DNA from 4 places in the Pseudoalteromonas sp. MM1 genome. Region 1 is predicted to be linked to each of the others. Evidence: predicted binding sites of a transcription regulator. Region 1 holds the regulator's gene; each other region holds the start of a gene.
What was found. Region 1 encodes sigma-54, which starts transcription at its own class of promoters, with help from an activator protein. Its sites were predicted from a motif close to GTTGGCACGNNNNTNGNNT; they were not measured.
Positions count from the first base shown of each region.

Region 1 (3,169 bases):
CGCTGATGCTTGCATTTAGCGCTTCTGCTGCTGAGCCGGCTGCTCAACCGCCAGCAAACCAAATTTCTATTAGTGCAGACCGTCAAGAAGGTCAACTTAAAGAAAACGTAGGTATTTTTGAAAAAAACGTCGAAATTGTGCATGGTAATCGCAAAATTACAGCCGACCGACTCGAAGTACACAAACGTGAAAACTTAGGAGATAACAAACAACTCCTTATCGCCACTGGCAGCCCTGCCTACTTCGAAGAAAAACAAGATGATGGTACAGTAATGAGTGCCAGTGCAAACGAAGTACGTTACGACGTAGCAAAGCGTTTTTTAACACTTGTTGGGGATGCCGAAGTTGCGCAGGCCGGTCAAAAAATTAATGCTAAAAGTATTACCTACGATATGCAGCAGCAGCTTATTAGCGCAGAAAAAGACGAAAACTCAACGGATCGTGTCCACACAATATTAGTGCCAGTAGAAGCAAAAATTAAAGAAAAAACAGGTAACGAAGGTCAACCATGAGCACCTTAAAAGCAGAACTATTAGCAAAAAGCTATAAAGGCCGCCAAGTTGTAAAAAATGTAGGCCTTGAGGTAGAAGCCGGTAGCATTGTTGGCTTATTGGGGCCTAATGGCGCAGGTAAAACCACTACCTTTTACATGATTGTAGGGTTAGTACCAAGCGACAAAGGTAAAATATCTATTGATGATAACGATATTACGTTATTGCCTATGCATAGCCGTGCTCGCTTAGGCATAGGCTATTTACCACAAGAGTCATCAATATTTAGAAAGCTAACAGTTTATCAAAACCTAATGGCTATTTTAGAAACGCGTAAAGAGCTAAATAAAGCCGCGCGAGAAGAAACGCTCAATAACTTACTTGATGAATTTAGTATTCAGCACATTCGTGATAGCCAAGGTATGGCGCTTTCTGGCGGCGAACGCCGCCGTGTAGAGATTGCCAGAGCACTGGCTGCAAACCCAAAATTTATTTTATTGGATGAGCCTTTTGCTGGTGTTGATCCGATTTCAGTGTTAGATATAAAGAAAATAATTGAACATCTTAAAAACCGTGGCATTGGCGTATTAATTACCGATCACAATGTAAGAGAAACCCTTGATGTTTGTGAAAAAGCCTACATTGTTTCTCATGGGGAGCTAATTGCATCTGGCACTCCAGAACACGTATTAAATGACAAAACTGTACGCGATGTTTATTTAGGCGAGCAATTTAGGCTGTAACATTTAAGCCACACCTACAAGCATCTGCTAATATTAATTATAACAACATAAAAGGATTGTTAGAGATACATGAGGCAATCATTACAGCTGCGCATGGGCCAGCAACTTACAATGACTCCACAATTGCAACAAGCGATTCGCTTGCTGCAGCTCAGTACATTGGATCTCCAGCAAGAAATACAAGAAGCACTTGATAGCAACCCGCTATTGGAAGTAGAAGAACAGGATTACACGGAAGAGTCGGCTGGAAAAAATGAGCAAAAAGCTGATGCGGATGATATAACCGTAAGCGCATCTTCTGACGATACAACCAGCGAGTACGAGCAAGACAGTGGCGAAGCTTTAAATAAAGACACCGTTAGCGATGATATGGCAATGGATGTAACTTGGGATGAGTACATGAGCGCAGCCCCAGCTGCATCCTCAGGCCCAATGCCAGAAGATGAGTCTATTTATCAGGGCGCCTCTACTGAAACACTACATGAGTATTTAATGTGGCAGCTTCAGCTTACTCCTTTTAGCCCAACTGACGAAGCAATTGCTATAGCCATTGTAGAAGCTGTCGATGACTCGGGTATTTTAACGCTAAGTTGCGAAGAAATTTTAGAAAGCTTCAACCAAGAAAACGATGACGAAGTTGAAGTTGAACTTGATGAAATAGAAGCCGTTTTAAAGCGTATTCAGTTATTTGACCCTGTCGGTATAGCCGCGCGCAGTTTGCAAGAGTGCTTGTGTATTCAGCTAAACCAGTTTGATAAAGACACCCCTTTTATAGAACAAACTAAAATGATCTTAACCGATCACATTGATCTATTAGCGGCACGCGACTATCGTACATTAATGAAAAAGACTAAGCTTAAAGAAGACGAGCTTAAAGAGGTTATGACCCTCATACATACCCTCAACCCAAAACCTGCAGACACAATAGTAAGGGAAGAGTCTGAGTATGTAATACCGGATGTGTCGGTAAAAAAAATAAAAGGCCGCTGGGTGGTAGAACTAAACCCAGATAGCATGCCAAAAATACGCGTGAATAGTCAGTACGCGGCTATGTCACGTACCGTAAAATCAAGCGGTGATAGCCAATTTATTCGCTCTCACTTACAAGAAGCTAAATGGTTTATTAAAAGCCTTGAAAGCAGAAACGACACGCTGCTAAAAGTAACTAATTGTATTGTAAAACAGCAACAAGCATTTTTTGAACATGGCCCTGAAGCCATGAAGCCGATGGTTTTAAACGATGTTGCTGAAATGGTAGAAATGCATGAATCGACAATTTCGCGTGTAACTACGCAAAAATATATGCATACGCCACGTGGTATTTTTGAGCTTAAGTATTTTTTCTCAAGCCACGTAAGCACTGAAAATGGCGGCGAGTGTTCGTCAACCGCAATACGTGCCCTAATTAAAAAGCTAATTGCCGCGGAAAACTCTGCTAAACCATTGAGTGATAGTAAAATTGCGGATATATTAGCAGAGCAAGGAATTAAAGTAGCTAGACGCACAATAGCAAAATACCGTGAATCGCTAGCTATTCCACCGTCAAATCAGAGAAAGAGTTTGATATAAGACGTAAAAAACAAAGAGGAAATGCTTATGCAACTAAACCTAACTGGTCGTCACGTAGAAGTAACTGATTCACTTAGAGACTATGTAAATAATAAATTTGCAAAGCTAGAAAGGCACTCAGATCATATTAGTAATGTGCATGTCATTCTCGATGTAGAAAAACTCAACCAAAAAGCAGAAGCGACTATTCATGTAAGTGGCGCAGATTTATTTGCCTCAACAGAGCACCAAGATATGTATGCCGCTATAGACTCGTTGATTGACAAGCTCGATCGTCAAGTCATAAAACATAAAGAGAAGCTTGCTAGACACTAATATTATGAAATTAAGTACATTAGTATGCCAGGACTGCAGCAAAGCTGCGGT
Region 1 covers NZ_AP027922.1:3,130,337-3,133,505, forward strand. Annotated here, with positions in the region: gene lptA (lipopolysaccharide transport periplasmic protein LptA) at 1-512, shown strand, start outside; gene lptB (LPS export ABC transporter ATP-binding protein) at 509-1,234, shown strand; gene QUE46_RS14110 (RNA polymerase factor sigma-54) at 1,304-2,803, shown strand; gene hpf (ribosome hibernation promoting factor) at 2,831-3,118, shown strand; gene ptsN (PTS IIA-like nitrogen regulatory protein PtsN) at 3,123-3,169, shown strand, end outside.

Region 2 (3,169 bases), on a different replicon from region 1:
TTGGCCTGCCACTTCAATACGTTCAATCGAATCGGTATTGCTTGCAGGTTCTGCCGCATGAGCATAAAAATTAGTTGTGAGTGAAGCGGCTATAAAAAGTGCCAAATATGAATGTTTCAAAAGGGTTCTCATTTTAGTTAGTGTGAATGTGGCAATAAAGACCTGTAGCTTTGTAAATAACTTTCAGTGAATATTAATTCTTTTTGTTTTTTAGAACGAAACGTTAAAAGCTTAGCATAGAGGCAAACTTTTAATTATAAAAATTACTATACGAAATTAATGCTGAAATTGGACAGGTAAATGACTGAAAATATTTTTGTTTTTTGTGAAATAAAATTGCTTAACAGCGGTCTTGCTAGTTTCAACATTAAATTATTTAGTTTTAAGGAAATTTTATGACTGGTACAACAGGTACTGATTTTCAAAATCGTCTGCAATGGTCGCTTTTTTCACTACGTTTAGGCGTATTTATTGTAATGATTATGTGGACGTTTGATAAGTTTGTTAATCCTGGGCATAGCGCACGTATTTTTGAGCATTTTTATGGAATTAGCGGCTCTACTGATGTTGTTGCTTATGTGCTGGGTGGATTACAACTTATTTTAGTGTTGGCCTTTGTGGCAGGTATTAAAAAACGCCTTACTTATGGCGTAATTTTTGTAATGCACGGTCTTTCTACACTTTCATCTTACAACCAGTATATTGATGGCTTTAATAACTTACTATTTTTTACAGCGTGGCCAATGTGGGCAGCGTGTTTTGCACTTTACCTATTACGTGACCAAGACGTAAAACTTACTGTTAAATAATTTTATTTAAAGCAAAAAAATGGTTATAAGCCATACGGCTTATAACCAATAAGTACACAGGGGAGTGTATGGATGTCGGTTCTAATGCATTGCATCGTTATACTGATCAGCTAGGCTCTCTTTTTGACCTTCGGTTAAAGCTTTACCCGCTAACTGAAATACCTCATGTTCTTCTTCACTTAAATGATGATGCACCAAATGATGCAGCTTTTTAGCCGCAACTAACCAGGCAGATGAGCTCATTTTGGTATCTTCAAGTTGTTCAATCAATTCGTCTATTTCGTGGTGCTCTGCAACGCTGTGGCGAGCTTTTTCATGCGTTAAATCATCAAACATAAGCGGGTTATAAAAATAGCGCTCTTCAAATTTAGCGTGATCTTCTAATTGGGTTTTAAGCTCGCCCATTAGCTTATGGCGCTCAGTTGTATCGCCGTGAGTTTGAATAAGTGCATCTACCAATTTACGTTGTTTATCGTGATCGTGACGTAGCGCTTCAAATATATTCATAACTAATCCTTTACTTGCTCTTTAATAGCTTACAAATGTTAAAGCAAGCTAAGTGCCATTTTTTAACTTGTTGTATTTAATTAACTTATATTTTTTATTTGTTCGTGGGAGTATGCGGCCTGTAAGTTTTACAAGCACGCTTATGCAATATTTTCAGGCTTTAGATCTACAGAACCTTACAATTATTTGCTGGCTGCATTTTTATTTGAAGTGATAAAGTAGTGATACTATATAGGTACAATTTAAATACATTACCCTATTGATGCTTTAGTGTAAGGGACAGTTTAAGGGATAGCTTAGAGGACAGTTTAAGGATGAGCATAAAAATCTCGATTACAACATTGTTACTTTGCGCATTATTAAGTGCATGTAGTACAGCGCCGCATTATGGAAGTAGTTTATGCAGGGAAGAAGCGGGAATGACTGGGTTAAATGGCAGCCAAACAAGCCCAGAGGTTTACAATGAATGTATGAGCGCTCAAATAAAAAAGGATGCTAAAGAGGATACTTTTTTGATGAAGTTGCAGTGTTTTTTATTGATTTACTTATTTTGATAGCCGACTAAGTGAGCAAACTTGCAGCTATAATTTAAAACTGAAGGGTGCGTAAAATAGGATTGATTATGAAATTGTTTTTAACTGTATTCTTACTGTGTATATTTCTAACTGGCTGTGCGGCAAAGCCTTATGCGGGCTCTGCAAAGTGTATGGAGCAAGCTGATATTGCATACGAAACGCAAACACATAAAAATGAGTCATTTAACAATGAATGCAAAGCTGCAAACGTAAATGTACCTAATAAAGCGCTTGAGAATCATGGCGTGTTAGATAGGAGTATTTTGCAAACGCTGGCTCATTTTTTAAATGGGCTTTTTAACTAAAGGTAAAGCAATGAATAAAGCGTTAAGAGCAAAAATTGTTGCTGTGTGCGATAAAAAAATAGCAGCCAAAGGCGAAAATGTAGGGCTTTCTTTTTATGCTTTTTTTGCAAATAAAAACGACAACCCAGAGCTGCTCATGCAAGCCGCAACTTGGTGGATACACACCCATAAATTAGATCACTTTGAAAAAGCCCACAAAATAAAACAATTGATTATTGATGGAAAATAACCTTGACGCCCATTTGAATAGTTGTATAAAGCGAAAACCTAGTTTGTTAATTTAAGATGGGTGTCACAGTTATTATTCTAGTAAATAACTATGAAAACCATTTATAGAATAATCATAACACCACCAAAAATAACACTGGCACCCACGCCAGATTCAAAGATAGTTATTACTAATAACTATCCTTGGCTTTTCGCAAATTTTATTGTCTATAAATTTGTATTGGTTGACATGTAGAATGAATGCTCTACCATGGAGTGTAGCATTCATTCTACATGGGTTAAACACTATGCTAAAACAAGAAATAGCTGCTGCGCTTGAGGTGGCTTTTAGTCAACATGGTTTTGCCGAGCCAAGCGTGGCAAAGCTGCAAAAACTCAGTGGCGTTAGTTTGCGCACCCTTTATAAATATTACCCGTCAAAGCAGGCAATGATCATTGCTGCGCTTGAGTATCGCCATAATCGCTATATTAATTTTTTACTTAAAGATGCGCCTGCACCGGGTGCTGAGGCGGTTTTGCATATGTTTGAACAGCTAAAAGCGTGGATGGTGGAATTTGCGCCTAACGGCTGTTTATCTATCAATGCGCTGTCGGCGTTTCCTGAGGATGAAGCTATTAGCTTTGCGGTGCAAACTCATAAAAATGACGTAAAAAAACTGTTAGGTGAGCAAGGCTTAAATCCATCATTGGCTAGTAGCTTGTTTTTGCTGCATGAAGGAGTGTCGAGCGCGTGGCCAGTTATGGG
Region 2 covers NZ_AP027923.1:235,560-238,728, forward strand. Annotated here, with positions in the region: gene QUE46_RS17700 (TonB-dependent siderophore receptor) at 1-120, opposite strand, end outside; gene QUE46_RS17705 (hypothetical protein) at 396-809, shown strand; gene QUE46_RS17710 (hemerythrin domain-containing protein) at 891-1,316, opposite strand; gene QUE46_RS17715 (hypothetical protein) at 1,939-2,196, shown strand; gene QUE46_RS17720 (DUF6500 family protein) at 2,207-2,425, shown strand; gene QUE46_RS17725 (TetR/AcrR family transcriptional regulator) at 2,712-3,169, shown strand, end outside.
Region 2: QUE46_RS17710 (hemerythrin domain-containing protein) is a predicted target of sigma-54. The motif match lies at 1,358-1,376, and genes of this name have one in related genera.

Region 3 (3,169 bases), 460 kb from region 1:
TCCTAACCCGATAACGGGGTCTAGGCTGGCTTCGGTTTCTTTATCAGTTTCGGTTTTAGCGGCTTTTGTAGCTTGTGTTGACTCTTCAAGCTTAACGGTGATGATATCGCCTGTTCTAAGTGCTTTTTTGTCTGAGTACAAATCATTAAATGTATTGGTGTTAAACAACGAGCCCGTTGCAACAACAGGCTCTGCTACAGGCTCTGGGTACATGGGTGCGTAGTATGGGTCATCTTGAACCACTTCACTATTTTGCGTAGAAACACAGCCAGTTAAAAATAAGCTGCCTGCTGCAAATAAAATAACATTACGCATAACTATCCCCTTGTGCACGGTTATAACTGTTGATTGATGTAGCTCATCATTTCGTCAACGGCCGAGATTACTTTTGAGTTCATTTCGTACACACGTTGAGTTTCGATAAGGTTTACCAACTCTTCCGTTACATTAACGTTTGATGTTTCAAGCGAGCCCTGAATAATAGTACCTAAGCCCTCTACACCCGGATTGCCTTGTACAGGCGCACCACTAACAGCGGTTTCGGTGTAAAGGTTTTGACCAATTGGCTCAAGACCCGATGGATTAATAAAGTCACTAATTGTTAGCTGGCCAATCACCACATTATCGGCTTGCCCTGCTACACGTACAGATACCTCGCCATCTTGCGAAACAGTGATTGATTGCGCATCATCCGGTACGTTCATTTCGGGCTGAACCACAAAACCCGCACCTGAGGTAACAATGCGGCCGTCTTCATCGGTAGTAAATTGCCCATTACGTGAATAAGCAATATTGCCATCAGGCTGCAACACTTCAAAAAAACCTTCGCCAGAGATCATCCAGTCGAGTGAGTTTTCGGTGGTGAGCATATTACCTTGCGTAAACTCTTTTTGGTTAGCAACTACTTTTGCACCAGCACCTAGCATTAAGCCAGACGGCAACTCAGTATCTTGTGAAGAACGCCCGCCAGGTTGGTTGATGTTTTGATACAATAAATCTTCAAAAATAGCGCGGCTTTTTTTGTAACCTACGGTACTGGCATTCGCCAAGTTATTTGAAATAACTGAAATATCAGTTTGTTGAGCGTCTAGCCCTGTTTTACTTATCCACAATGCAGGATTCATAAGTATGCCCTCATTTTAAAGTTAAACTATGCGCATCAACTGATCTTGACGTTCGTCAATCTCTTCAGCTGTTTTCATTAGTTTTACTTGTAACTCAAATTGACGTTGGTGGTTGATCATATCGACCATTTCGTGAACTGGATTAACGTTAGACATTTCCAGTGCACCACTTAACACTTTTACATTTGCAGAAGTATCGACGGCTTGCCCAAGTACTGGTCTAAATAAGCCATCGTTGCCTTTTTCAAGCTGCCTGCTGTTTCCTTCAACAACACGTAGCGTATCTACTTCTTCTAAAAAATTGGCTGGTGCGCCTTGGGGGCGAACCTGTATGGCACCATCTTCACTAAAGCTTATTTTTTCAATAGGAACAGGTAGAATTACGGGGCCACCTTCGCCAATAACTTGACGACCGTGGCTCGTTACTAACATGCCTTGAGCAGTAATGTTCAGCGTACCTACTTTTGTGTATGCTTCATTTCCTGAGTCATCTTGAACGGCAAGCCAGGCGTTATCGCTCATGGCAATATCTAAATCTCGCCCTGTTTCGATTATGCCGCCAGAGGTCATGTTAGAACCTGGTCGCTCTTGCATTGAAAACACGCGTGTTGGTAAGCCCTCGCCAAATGCTTGCATAGAGCGCGCTTGTGCAAAGTCAGCTTTAAAGCCTGTGGTGTTTGCGTTTGCCAAATTATTGGCTTTAAGTGCAAGCCCTTGTAGGCTTTGCTTAGCGCCAGAGGCTGCAATGTAGACCATTTTGTCCATAACATCGACTCACATAAAAAATCTCTGAGTTGATAAATGCAAAATAGATGCCAGATTAAATTTGACGCAATATTAGGAAGGTGGTGAGCGGTTCAGCTCCGCTAATTTTAGCCACTCAGCTACAAAAAAGGCTGCAAAAATGCAGCCTTAGAATTTTAACCAAAAATAAGATTAACTTATCGAATCTGCAAAATACTTTGCTGAATTGTTGAGTTAACTTCAAGCGCTCGTGAGTTTGCTTGGTAGTTGCGTTGAGCGGTAATCAAATCAACTAATTCGTTTGTTAAGTTGGTATTTGATTGCTCAAGCGCAGATGAGTTAATACTACCAAAAGTACCCGAGCCTGCTTCACCGGCTACTGGCTCACCAGAGTCAATACTTTGCTTCCAACTGGTATCACCTACTTGTGATAAGCCTTGAGAGTTTGGAAAGCGTACCATAGCAACTTGGCCTAAGTAGGTTGAATCACCATTACTGTAAGAGGCGACAATTTTACCATCTGTGCCAATATCAATACCCGCTAAACGACCCACTGTAGAGCCATCTTGGTCAAGTGCTTTTACTTCAAAACCACTTGAATACTGAGTAGGAATACGCCCTGCGGTATTGTTTTCATCGCGCCAGTTTAGCTCAATCCCTGTACTTGGGAAGGTTGCGCCGTTATCAAGCATTGACGATAAACCAGTACCTGCACCTGCCGGTAAATTAATTTCATCAAATGTAGTCGCGTTAGTATTTGCTACACCACCCGTTGTGGCAGGTAAACCGCTAGAATCAAAACCAAGTGTAGTAATCGGTGTATATGGCGTAGTTGTTTGCTCTGCACCAGATGCACCGTCTATTACCTTGCCATCAAGTGTGGCGTAGACTTCCCAGCTATTATCAGTACCACCGGAGGCAGCATCTTCTTCTTTTACAAAAAAGTATTGCAGAATATGTGGTTCACCTAATGAGTCATAAACTGTTGTAGACGTTGATGAGTTATAGGTGCCATTAGATGTCGGATCAAAATCGAGGCCTGTTGCATCAGCTGTTGCATCTAAGTTAAACGATAAAAATACGTTCTCTGTAGCGCGAGGTGAACCAGACGAGTCAGGAATTTGAATCGGGTTTGTAGTACTTAAACTAACTGATGTGGTATCACCTGTAGATGAGTCTACTGGAAAGGCTTGTAAATAATTGCCTTTAGCATCAACCATAAAGTTATCTTGGTTAAGCTTAAATGCACCTGCACGAGTATAGGTTAAATCTTGCGACGAAATATCATCGGTCATTGCAAA
Region 3 covers NZ_AP027922.1:2,671,966-2,675,134, forward strand. Annotated here, with positions in the region: gene flgH (flagellar basal body L-ring protein FlgH) at 1-315, opposite strand, end outside; gene flgG (flagellar basal-body rod protein FlgG) at 336-1,124, opposite strand; gene QUE46_RS12190 (flagellar basal body rod protein FlgF) at 1,146-1,889, opposite strand; gene flgE (flagellar hook protein FlgE) at 2,066-3,169, opposite strand, start outside.
Region 3: QUE46_RS12190 (flagellar basal body rod protein FlgF) is a predicted target of sigma-54. The motif match lies at 1,926-1,944, and genes of this name have one in related genera.

Region 4 (3,169 bases), 120 kb from region 1:
TTACAAGTTTCTTATGTAAAACAATAACATGCTGGCATGAACACCTTGTTATCCCGCTATTTATCTGTCGCTATAAATGCCAAATACCAATCCGCTTAGTTAAGTAAATCTATTTTGAGGATAGATAAGCGTGTTGATAGCTAGGCAACAAATTCGTTATTTAGTTGCTCTCGGCAATTGCTCCTGCATTGCTCTACCCTCTGCATCCATGCAGTCGTAAATGAGCATTTTTTAATGCAGATAGCGACACGTTTAGCCCCTAAAAATGATTAAGTATTATTGCAGGTTGGTATAACAACTTAACACGATTGGTATAGTAAGCTCAGTACATCATTATTCTACGCAGACTTATTACGCTAAAAATTCGCACGAATAAAAGAATTTAATTAACTTAAGTATAAAAAATAAAAACTTTTGAACTTGAAGAAGATAGTGTAAAAGTGGTGGCCCCTCCCAGACTCGAACTGGGGACCTAACGATTATGAGTCGTGTGCTCTAACCAACTGAGCTAAGGGGCCAACTTTGTATAACTACGAAGTAGTTAATTTTTGAAGCGTTTAGCCACTGAGCGACTAAAGCGGGTTGCAGTATAAAAAGTTTTTTAAGGCTTGTCACTAGCAAAAACCTTTATTTTAACAATCAGTAAGCTGACTGCTTAAATAGTAATCTTTTTGCATGCAAATAGGCAGGAAATAGCGGGAAAATAAACGCAGAAGTATGCAAGCCGCTTTTTTAAATTTAATAATTACAAAAAAGTGGCCGGCTCAAATTAGCCACGCCAAACATTATTTTTTAGCAATAATGTAAATAGCATGAATTAAACCGGGGAAGTAACCCAGTAAAGTTAGTAAAATATTTAGCCAAAAGTGCATACCTAAACCAACTTGCAAAAACACGCCTAGTGGTGGCAGTAAAATCGACAATATAATACGAATAATATCCATGATGTAACTCCTTTAAAATAACAAGCAAAAAGCCCAGCTAGGCTGGGCTTTTTAGTATAGTGTATTATTCGGCAACGATAGTTAGTTCATCTACCACGTCACGAACATCTTCAGCATTTTTAGCAATTTTTACTGCTAACTGCTTTTCGGCTTCTGTTTCAACAGAACCTTTAAGTTTTACTATACCGTTGTCGGTATCAACGTCGATATCTGTACCGTCAACTTCTGAGTCAAATAAGAAACGTGTTGTAATTACCGTGGTGATTTTAGCGTCAGTTAAGTCGTTATCGTCATCACCCATAGTGTCACGATCTTTGTCGTCCATATCCATGTTTTTCACAACCGTTAGGTTGTTTTCTACATCAGATACGCCATCTAGACTAATTACAAGTTCTTCAGCTAGCTCTTTATCAAGGTCGCTGTTTACTTTACCTGTAAGTACTACCTTGCCATTTTTTACATCAGTGTTAATGTCAAAGTTGTTTAGATTAGTGTTCATAAGAAGCACTGTTTCTGCCTTACCATCAATCCAAGCATCTTTACTTTCATTTTCCCACGTGCCCGCTTGAGCACCCATAGCTGTAGTACCTAGAACTAAAGCCGCAATCATAGATTTGTTGAATGTTTTCATAATCTTTCTCCTTTTGATTAAAGACATTTTTATATATGCGAGCTTCAGGCCAACTTTATTTACACTTTAAATTCATGAAGTTAGCTATTTTGTTAGGTGTAAATAAAAATACCTTCGAGTAAACATTTACCGGCTATTAGGTAAAACTTTCTTAAGTGGTGAAAATAACGATTATATTGCTGTTTTGGTTAATCTATCGTTAATATAATAAACTAAACATTATCATGAAAATAATAAGCCATTGATATATAAGATTTTAATTTTTGGTACACCGCTTGCTTTACACAGCAGTAACTCATATTAAAAGGATTATTCCCATGCCTGTAAAAATTGAAGACCGCCCAATAGAGCAAGTTCGCGAGCAAGTGATAGATCAACTTATTTATAACTACAGCCATGGCGTTATCTCAGCCGAGGCCTTTGAAAGGCGCTTAGACAGTGCCATGGAAGCAACCGATAACACCGCGTTACTTAATTTAATAGAGGATTTAACCCTTACTACTGATACCCAGTACACTGCCCAAAAGCAAACTCAGTTTGCCCCAAATTACAGTGCCCAACAAGCGGATGAAGAAAGCTTAACACTACGAAGTATTTTAGGCTCGAGCGAGCGTAGCGGCCAATGGGTGGTCCCTAAAGATATTTACATTCAAAACTATATGGGATCAATTGTGCTTGATTTTACCGATGCTATATTTACCCATCAACATGTCACTATTCACGTTAGCTGTTATTTAGGTAGCGAAGAAATTTATGTACCAGAACACGTTAATGTAGTGTCTAAAATGTTTTGCATAATGGGCAGCTTTGAAAATAAAACAGTGTCGCTCAATAAGCGCCAAGGCCCTACAATCAGCCTTGAGGGTAAAACTGTTTTAGGTTCGGTGGAAGTAAAAGTTAAACGTACCATTAAAGAAAAATTTGTCAGTTTTGCTAATGATTTAAAGGCCCAGTTTGGGGTAAATAATAAGTAATATGCGTAAAACATAATGTGTAGAAAAACTATATTGTTTGCTTTTCTACACATATGTTTAACGGCTACTTTATAAATCGTTATTACGCTCGCTAGGAATGTCACTCATATACTGCACAAACTCAACTTCGAACCCTGCTGGGTCTAAGTAATATACATTTTTTCTAAACGGGTTTTCTGCGCCCTCTTTATCAACGTTAAACCCTGCGTGCTTTAAGCGCTTTACAACCGCATCTAGGTTATTTGTTACGTAAGCAAAATGCGCAAGCCCTACTTGGTGCCCTGTCAAATCTCTGTTTTTATGCTCACCATTATCACTTATTGCAATATAGTGGTTATCGTCGCCAAAATGTACCCAGCGCTTAGGTTTGCCATACCAAGTATTGTTTCCTTGACTTCTAATTGACCAGTAAGGGAAGGCAGCTTGATAAAATGTAAGCATGGTATCTATGTCGTTTACTACCAAATGTACGTGTTCTAATTTCATTATTAATTACCTTAGTTGATTGCTTAAAAACAAGATAAAACCTCAAGCTAACTTTAGGTAAAGGATTTTTTTTATTTAACCTGAACTCTGGTTAAGAGACTTACTAACATAATGAATTATTGTGATATTTAAAT
Region 4 covers NZ_AP027922.1:3,253,849-3,257,017, forward strand. Annotated here, with positions in the region: tRNA gene QUE46_RS14670 (tRNA-Ile) at 442-518, opposite strand; gene QUE46_RS14675 (YqaE/Pmp3 family membrane protein) at 786-944, opposite strand; gene QUE46_RS14680 (BON domain-containing protein) at 1,009-1,575, opposite strand; gene QUE46_RS14685 (LiaF domain-containing protein) at 1,893-2,549, shown strand; gene QUE46_RS14690 (VOC family protein) at 2,619-3,035, opposite strand.
Region 4: QUE46_RS14680 (BON domain-containing protein) is a predicted target of sigma-54. The motif match lies at 1,611-1,629, and genes of this name have one in related genera.